2 regions of the Frankia sp. BMG5.60 genome follow, and region 1 is predicted to be linked to the other one. Evidence: predicted binding sites of a transcription regulator. Region 1 holds the regulator's gene; the other holds the start of a gene.
What was found. The regulator LexA, encoded in region 1, represses DNA repair genes until DNA is damaged. The targets are predictions, from matches to a motif close to CGAACNNNNGTTCG.

Region 2: the regulator LexA is predicted to act here: its motif matches at 2,245-2,258, upstream of AC5R91_RS18780 (HNH endonuclease signature motif containing protein).

Annotation. Positions count from the first base shown of each region.
Region 1 is NZ_CM182091.1:6,211,936-6,216,124, forward strand. It holds gene hflX (GTPase HflX) at 1-1,292, shown strand, start outside; gene lexA (transcriptional repressor LexA) at 1,422-2,180, opposite strand; gene AC5R91_RS25455 (LysM peptidoglycan-binding domain-containing protein) at 2,852-3,157, shown strand; gene nrdR (transcriptional regulator NrdR) at 3,534-4,189, shown strand, end outside.
Region 2 is NZ_CM182091.1:4,568,786-4,572,974, reverse strand. It holds gene AC5R91_RS18785 (mycofactocin-coupled SDR family oxidoreductase) at 1-548, shown strand, start outside; gene AC5R91_RS18780 (HNH endonuclease signature motif containing protein) at 647-2,212, opposite strand; gene AC5R91_RS18775 (alpha/beta hydrolase domain-containing protein) at 3,001-4,189, shown strand, end outside.

The sequences.
Region 1 (4,189 bases):
TCGACGACGTCACCGAGGTCGAGTACCGCCAGTTGCGGCTGGAGCGGGTCGTCCTCATCGGCGTGTGGACGTCGGGTTCGCTGCGGTCGGCCGAGGCATCCATGGCGGAGCTCGCCGCCCTCGCGACCACGGCGGGTTCGGTCGTGCTGGACGCGCTCGTGCAGCGACGCGACCGGCCGGACGCCTCGACCTACGTCGGGTCCGGCAAGGCCCGCGAACTCGCCGAGGTCGTCACCGCGACCGGCGCGGACACGGTGATCTGCGACGGCGAGCTCACCCCGGGCCAGCTACGCCAGTTGGAGGAGGTCGTCAAGGTCAAGGTCATCGACCGGACCGCGCTCATCCTCGACATCTTCGCCCAGCACGCGACGTCTCGGGAGGGCAAGGCCCAGGTCGAGCTCGCCCAGCTCCAGTACATGCTGCCCCGCCTGCGCGGCTGGGGTGAGTCGATGTCCCGCGCCGCGGCCAGCGGCGGTGGGCGCGCGCCCATCGGTACTCGCGGACCTGGCGAGACGAAGATCGAGACAGACCGCCGACGGCTGCGCGCGCGGATGGCGCGTCTGCGCCGGGAGCTCGCCGGGATGGCAACCGTGCGGGAGACGAAGCGGTCGGCCCGCCGGCGCGGCGAGGTGCCCGCGGTGGCGATCGCCGGTTACACCAACGCCGGCAAGTCCTCGCTGCTCAACCGTCTCACCGGCGCCGGCGTCCTCGTCGAGGACGCGTTGTTCGCCACGCTGGATCCCACCGTGCGGCGCGCGACCCTGCCGGACGGCCGGGCGTTCACCCTCACCGACACGGTCGGGTTCGTCCGGCACCTCCCGCACCAGATCGTCGAGGCGTTCCGCTCGACCCTGGAGGAGGTCGCCGACGCGGACCTCATCCTGCACGTCGTCGACGGCTCCGCCCCCGACCCGGCCGCCCAGATCTCAGCCGTACGCGAGGTGCTCAACGACATCGACGCGGGCAACGTGACCGAGCTGATCGTCGTGAACAAGGTCGACGCCACCGAGTCGACCGTCCTCGCCGGCCTGCGCCAGCTCGCGCCCGACGCGGTCTTCGTCTCGGCGCGCACGGGGGAGGGGCTGACCGCGCTCGTCGACGCTCTGTGCGACCGAGTCCCCCACCCCGACGTGGAGATGAAGGTCCTCGTCCCCTACACGCGGGGCGATCTCGTCTCGCGGGTACACGCTCACGGCGAAGTGCTCGAGTTGGAGCACACGGCGGACGGCACCCGACTGCTCGCGAGGGTGTCGCCGTCGCTCGCCGCGGAACTGCACACCTTCCAGCCCTGACCCGTCCAGCCCTGATCCGCCGCGCCGGGACCGGCGCTGAGCTCGCCGTCGGCGCGGTCGGCGGAGCATACCCGCCCGGTCCACGGCAGCCGAATCGGCCGGCCGCCTCGCGCGGCCGGCCGTCCACGGTCAGACCCGGCGCAGCACGGCGACGATCCGCCCGAGGATCGTCGCCTCTTCGCCAGGGATGTCGCTGAACGTCGAGTTCTCCGGGTGCAGCCAGACCTTGCCGTCGCGGACCCGTAGCCGCTTGACCGTCGCCTCGCCGTCGATCATCGCGGCGACGATCTCACCGTTGTCCGCGACCGGCTGCTGGCGCACCACCACCCAGTCGCCGTCACAGATTGCCGCGTTGATCATCGATTCGCCGACGACCCGGAGCAGGAACAGGGTGCCCTCGCCGACGATCTCCTTCGGCAGCGGAAAGACGTCCTCGATCGCCTGCTCGGCCAGGATCGGCCCCCCGGCGGCGATCCGCCCGAGGACCGGCACGTAGGCCGCGGACCCCTCGCCGCTCGCGCCGGCCGGGGCCGCGGCGCCCGGGAACGTCGACACGACGGCCGCCGCGCCGGAGTCGGCCTTGCGCCGCGGCCGATCGGGGCTGAGCACCTCCATCGCCCGCGGACGGTTCGGGTCCCGGCGCAGGTAGCCCTTCTCTTCCAGCACCTTGAGCTGATGCGCCACGCTGCTCGTGCTGGTCAGCCCCACCGCCTCCCCGATCTCCCGCACGCTGGGCGGGTACCCGCGCCGTTCCACCTCGGCCCGGATGACCTCGAGCACCTTGCGCTGCCGGGGGGTCAGGCCGGCTGCGTCCGCGGGGTTTTCGGGAAAGGCCCGCACGTTGCCGCGGGCCCCGCCCCGGCGTGTACCCCTGCCTTGGCTGGTCATCGCCTACCGCTCTCCTCGTCGCCTACTCTGTCGCCGGTGGGCCGCCGCTCGGCCGCGCGCTGGACGTGCGCGCGGCTGTCGGCCTCGCCCGGCGAGACCGGCACCCCCCACGGCACCCGGCTGTCCGCGACCGGGGGAGACCGCCCGGTGCAAACCTGATCGTCTCGACGGTAACCGCCCGGTCGCGGAATCTCAAACGTCTGTTCGAGCGTGTCCCTTTCCCTGGCGGGACTCCGGTGTGACAATCGATCAGGAGTTCGATCGAACGGGAGTTCGTGGCGTCGACGACGTGGTCCGGGGCGCCTTGGGAGGAAGCCGTGCAAAGCGCGCACACCACACAGGTGGTCGATCTGGCGGCCGCCCGGGAGCGGGCGGTGCGCCGCGCCGGGGGATGGCCGGCGAGCGGTCCGGCGCGGATGCGGGTGGCCCTGCCGGCCGCCAGGGTCGGTGCCGGGAGGCCGGTTCCGAGGGCGTGCCCCTCGCACGCGCCGGTTCCCCGGGCGACGAGGTCCGAGGCGCAGAAGTCCCAGGCGTCGAAGTCTCAGGTGTCGAAGTCTCAGGTGTCGAGGTCTCAGGCGTCGAGGTCCGAGGCGCCGGGATCTCGGTCGCGGAGATCCCGGTCGCCGGGCCCGCCGCGGCGGCTTGCCCGCGGATCAGGATCCCGGCCGCCGGTGCGCCGCGCCGCCGGCGAGCCGCTGCCGCCGCTGCGGCTGACCCACCGCGGCCGGGTGGTCGTGGTCGCCGTCGTCGCGCTGGCGATCGCCGCGGTGCTGGTGGTCGTCCTGCCGCGCGCCTCGATCGCGTGGTCCGGCGAGCCGCCGCGGGGTCACCTGGTCCTCGCCGGGGAGACGCTGTGGGAGATCGCAGTCGCGCTCGATCCCGACGCCGACACCCGCGCCGTCGTGGATCGGCTGATGCGGATCAACCATCTCCCCTCGGTCGAGCTCACCCCCGGCCAGTTCCTGTTGCTGGGCTGACCCTCCGGTCGGCCGGTCCGCTCCGCCACCGTCCGGTCCCGATCGGCGCTCGGCGGCTCGCCGCCGTGACGGGCCGGTGCCCGGCGGCAGCGGGCGGGTGCGGCGCCCTCGCGCAGGGTTGTCGCGCCCCCGCGGGCTGATGTCCCGGTGTGACACGCGGGGGGTCGGTGTCCCCATCACTGGGGTTGTGCGCTAGGTTAGACACAACATCTGGTGCTTATGCGGGTGTAAGTCATCCACAGGTTGCGCACAGGCTTTCCACAGAGGTGCGGGCGGCCGTCCACAGGGGCGGCTCGGCCGGTGCGGAGGCGCGGGTCGGCTCGCTGTCCCGCCGCGCCAGGTGGCCGCGCCGGACCGGACGAAGGAGGCGTATCGCGTGCGATGCCCGTTCTGCCGGCATCCGGACAGCCGTGTCGTCGACAGCCGGGAGGCCGAGGAGGGCTCGGCGATTCGGCGGCGGCGATCCTGCCTGTCGTGCGGTCGCCGGTTCACCACCATGGAGGAGGCGTCGCTGCGGGTGCTCAAGCGCAGCGGCGTGGCGGAGCCGTTCAGTCGCGCGAAGGTGATCACCGGTGTGCGCAAGGCCTGCCAGGGCCGGCCGGTGCGCGACGACGATCTTGCTCTGCTGGCCCAGCGGGTTGAGGATGCCGTGCGCTCCTCGGGCTCGGCGGAGGTCCCCGCGGAGGCGATTGGCCGGGCGATCCTCGGCCCGCTCCGCGAGCTCGACGAGGTGGCCTACCTCCGCTTCGCCTCGGTGTACCTGGCCTTCGAGTCGCTCGGCGACTTCGAGAGCGCGATCGCGGCGCTGCGGGCCGAGACGTCCGGAGCCCGCCGCGGCGCCGACCTCGACGACCTTGACGAGCTGGGAGATCCAACCGTCCGTCCCGCCGGCGGAGCGTTCACCGACCAGGCGGACCCGTCGCAGCGGGCCGGTCCCGAAGGCCCCCCACCCGGCGGCCGGCGGGCCGACTCAGATACCCCACGCCCCGGCCGCCCAGGCCGGGACACACCCGCCGCCGTCCGCGAGCAGCC
Region 2 (4,189 bases), 1.6 Mb from region 1:
TGCCGATGGCGATGGGCGACCCCCAGGCCACCGACTTCATCGACGCCGTCGACGTCGACCTCATCGGCGTGATGAACGCCGTCGCGGTCAGCGTCCCGCACCTGCCGGACCGCAGCTCCATCATCGTCACCGGCTCGACCGCGGCCATGATGCCCAACACCACCGACAACCCCGCGATGGGGCCGGGCAGCGCCGGCTACGGCTGGGCAAAGAAGATCCTCATCGGCTACGTCGAGGAGATGGCGCTCCACCTGGCCTCGAAGTTCATCCGGGTCAACGCCATCCATCCGACCAACGTCAACACCCACCTGCTCCACAACGACGGGCTGTACGCGCAGTTCCGGCCCGACCTGGAGAACCCGACCCGGGAGGACGTCGAGCCCGCGTTCATCACGTTCCAGGCGATGCCGATCCCCTACGTCGAGCCGGTCGACATCTCCAACCTGGTGCTGTTCCTCGCCTCCGACGAGTCCCGATACATCACCGGCCAGCAGATCCGCGTCGATGCCGGCTCCCTGCTCAAGTTCCCGAACGGTCCCACGGGCTGATCTCCGCCGAACCCTGTGGAAGGCAGTGCTCGGGGCGCGTCGAGGTGCTCGCCGAGCACCGCCTCCCACGAGGTTCCGACATCCGGATCCGGGGCCGCTCACTGGTCTGGCGGGGGGCTGAGGAGGGTTTCGAGAGGCTGGGTGTAGGGGTTTCGGCGGGGTGTCTGGGTGGGGTCGACCCAGCGAGGTGGGAGGAACTCGGGTCGGCGGTCGGCGCCGAGTCGGACGGTCCAGCCGTGGTGGTGGAGGAAACGGTGGTGCCAGCCGCAGACGAGCACGAGGTTGTCCAGGCAGGTGGTGCCGTTGTCGGTCCAATGCCGGATGTGGTGTTCCTGGCACCAGCTCGGCGGCCTGCTGCAACCGGGAAACGTGCAACAGCGGTCGCGGGCGACCAGGGCGCGGCGCAGGTCGGCCGGGACGGTGCGTTGCGTCCGGCCGACGTCGAGGGGGACGCTGTCCAGGTTGAGGACGATGCGGCTGACCTCGGCGTCGCAGGCGAGGCGGCGTAGCACGGAGCGTGGTAGCGGCTGGCCCCAGCTCGTGGACGCGGCAGGGCCGCCGCGGCCGACCAGCGTCGCCCAGGGGACGGTGACGGTCAGGTGGGGGCGCACACCGCCGGAAACAGGTACCGACGAGGCGTCGAGTGCGCGGTGCAGAAGCTCGACGAGCGCGTCGGCTCGGCGGCGGGCGGGGCTGCGGGGATCGGGCGTGCCGTCGACGGCGGGGCTGGGGGCGGCGAGGCTGTCGAGGGCGGTGCGCAGGAGTGCGGCGCCCTCGGCATCTAGTTCGCCGCTGATCCGGGTCATCCCGTCGGACAGGTCGGTGATCGACAGGTGGCGGCGCGACGCCGGATCGTCGCCACCGCCACCACCGCCACCAGCACCAGCACCACCGCCACCAGCGCCACCGTCGAGGTTGCCACCGTCGGGGTTGTGATCACCTCGGCCATCGCCATCGCCATCGCCATCGCCATCGCCGCCGCTGTTGTCGTCGGCGGGGTCGGTGCTGTTGCCACCGGGGCTGGTGTCAATGTCGGTGAGACGCTCGCGGATGTGGCGGCCGAGGAGAGCGAGATCGGCGGGGTCGAAGGTGTCCGCGCAGCGGAGCAGGAGTGCTTCGGCTTCACGCCGCCTGGTGAGGTCCGCCCCGCGGGGTAGGGCGCGCAGCGCCGCGTGGATCGCGAAGGCCTGGTCGATGCTGATGGTGCCGGCGGTCAGGGCGGTGCCGGTGGCGGTGAGATCGCCGTCGACTGCCAGGGCGAGACCGAGCAGCCGCTGGGCCTCGCCGGGGCGGATCCGCAGCCGGGCGCGGAGTAACGCGGCCGTGCTGGTGGCACCCTCGCGTTGGGCGCTGCCGCGGCCGTGCAGCTCATGGATCAACCCCAGACGCAGCGCGGCGAGCCGGGCCAGCAACGCCGAGCAGTCCAGCACCGCGCTGTCCAGGTCGCCATCGGACAGGGACCAGCCGGGCATGTCCACCGCCTGCCCGACCAGCTCGTCGAGCTCGGACAGCGCTGTAAGCAGCCGTGGACAACCCCTCGGGTCGAAGCCGAAGGTGTGACCCGGGACGGCGTCGGCTTCAGGATCGGAAGTGGCCTTGAGTCCGGGGGCGGGGACTGGGTTGGGAGCGGGGTCGCGGCCGGGGCTGGGGCCGTGCGTGTTCATGAGTCGACGGTAGATTCGCAGCCGCCAGATGTCGAACGTATGTTCGTCTCCGTGAGCGATGTGGGGCAGCGGTCTGCCGCAGGCCGCCGGCCCGGCCACATCCTCAAGGCTGCGACTGCCGGCGAGGAGGAAGGCGGAGGGTGGGGCCGTGCCCAGCACATTCGTCGCGCCGGGTACGGCCGCTGTGACTGCCGGCGAAGAACGAGGCCGGACGTCAGGAGCCGGGCCGGGCGGCGAGGGGCGGCCGGATGTCGCGGGGCCGAGGCGACGGCTGAGGGCGGGGCTCGGCTGGTGGTGGGGCGACGGTTGAGGGTGGGGCGACGGTTGAGTGCGGGACGACGGTTGAGGGTGGGGGCGCATCCGGTGGCGAAGCAAGCGGTCCGTGGTGGGCGGCTTCCGCGCAATCGTCGGTAATTTGGGTACGGATTTCCGACACTCGGCGGATAACTGTCGGAGTGGAGAGGGTGACGGTGCACGCTATCCCGGCTTCGACCAAAAGGAACGTCCTTGTCAAGAAGAGCTTTACCCCATGGTGGGGTGCCGTCCACGGTCGAAGTCCCGTAACGTCGGGATCACAGCATCGTGAACGAGTGATTCCAGGAAAGCCCCGAAACGGGTTCCGGCGAATTGCCAGAGCATTTCCGGGGGCGTTCCGGCGCCAGCCCCGGTTGCTTACACGGCCGGGGCCGCGCATGGTGATCGCTCGCGAAGCCACCGATGTTGACGTGTGTCGCGGCTCGGCGGAGGCAGGTCGGGTCGCGGCGTCCCTCGCCGTAAAGGACGTGACCATGACAATGATGGCCAGGTGGCGGACCCGCCGCCGACGGATCGCGACGACTACGGTGGCCGCGCTGCTGACCGTGACCGCCGCCGGGGTGGCCCAGATCGCGACTGGCTCGGCCGCCCAGGCCGCCACCCCCTCGGCCGCCAGTCCCACTGTGACCGGGCCCGTCACCGGCGGTAAGGGCGTCCCTGTGGTGGGCGCCACCGCATTCGACTTAGGTAAGGTCGGGTACCGGCAGTCCGAGTACTTCCTCGCCGGCTCCGCGACCGCCTACCAGGCGTCGGGGACGCTGGGATCGGACGGCACGTGGACCGTGACTCCGGCCGCCACGGCGCCCTACACGACCCGGATCGTGGTCAACCGCCCGGCCGACGCGAAGAAGTTCAACGGCACCGTCGTCGTCGAATGGCTCAATGTGTCCGCCGGTTTCGACGGCGCCCCGGACTGGACCGCCGCCCACAACCAGCTCATCCGGGACGGTTACGCCTGGGTCGGGGTGTCCGCGCAGGCGGTCGGGCTCAACGCGACGAAGAACGCCGACCCGGATCGCTACCAGGCGCTGTCCCACCCCGGTGACAGCTACTCGTACGACATCTTCTCCCAGACCGGCCAGGCGGTGCGGAAGTCGGCCGGCACGATCCTCGGCGGGCTGAAGCCGAAGAAGGTGCTCGGCGACGGAGAGTCGCAGTCGGCCTTCCGGCTGACGACCTACGTCAACGCCATCCACCCGCTCGTCAACGTCTATGACGGGTACCTGCTGCACAGCCGCGCCGGCACCGCGAGCGCGCTGTCCCAGGCCCCGGAACGTCCCGACATCGCCGCGCCGGCCGTCGTCCGGATCCGACCCGACCTCGCCGTTCCGGTCCTGACCTTCCAGACCGAGACGGACCTGCCGACCGGCCTGCTCGGCTACGTCGACGCCCGGCAGGACGACACCAACCGGTTCCGCCTGTGGGAGGTTGCGGGGACCGCCCATGCCGACGCCTACACCATCGGCATCGGAGCTACGGACGTCGGCGACGGGCAGGGCAGCGTCGCCGCGTTCAACGCGCTACGCAACCCGCCGACCGGGGGCGCCGGCTTCTCCTGCGCCAAGCCGATCAATGCCGGCGAGCAACAGTACGTCCTGCAGACCGCGTTCTCGCAGCTCAACCGGTGGGTCACCACCGGGCAGGCGCCGTCGAAGGCACCGC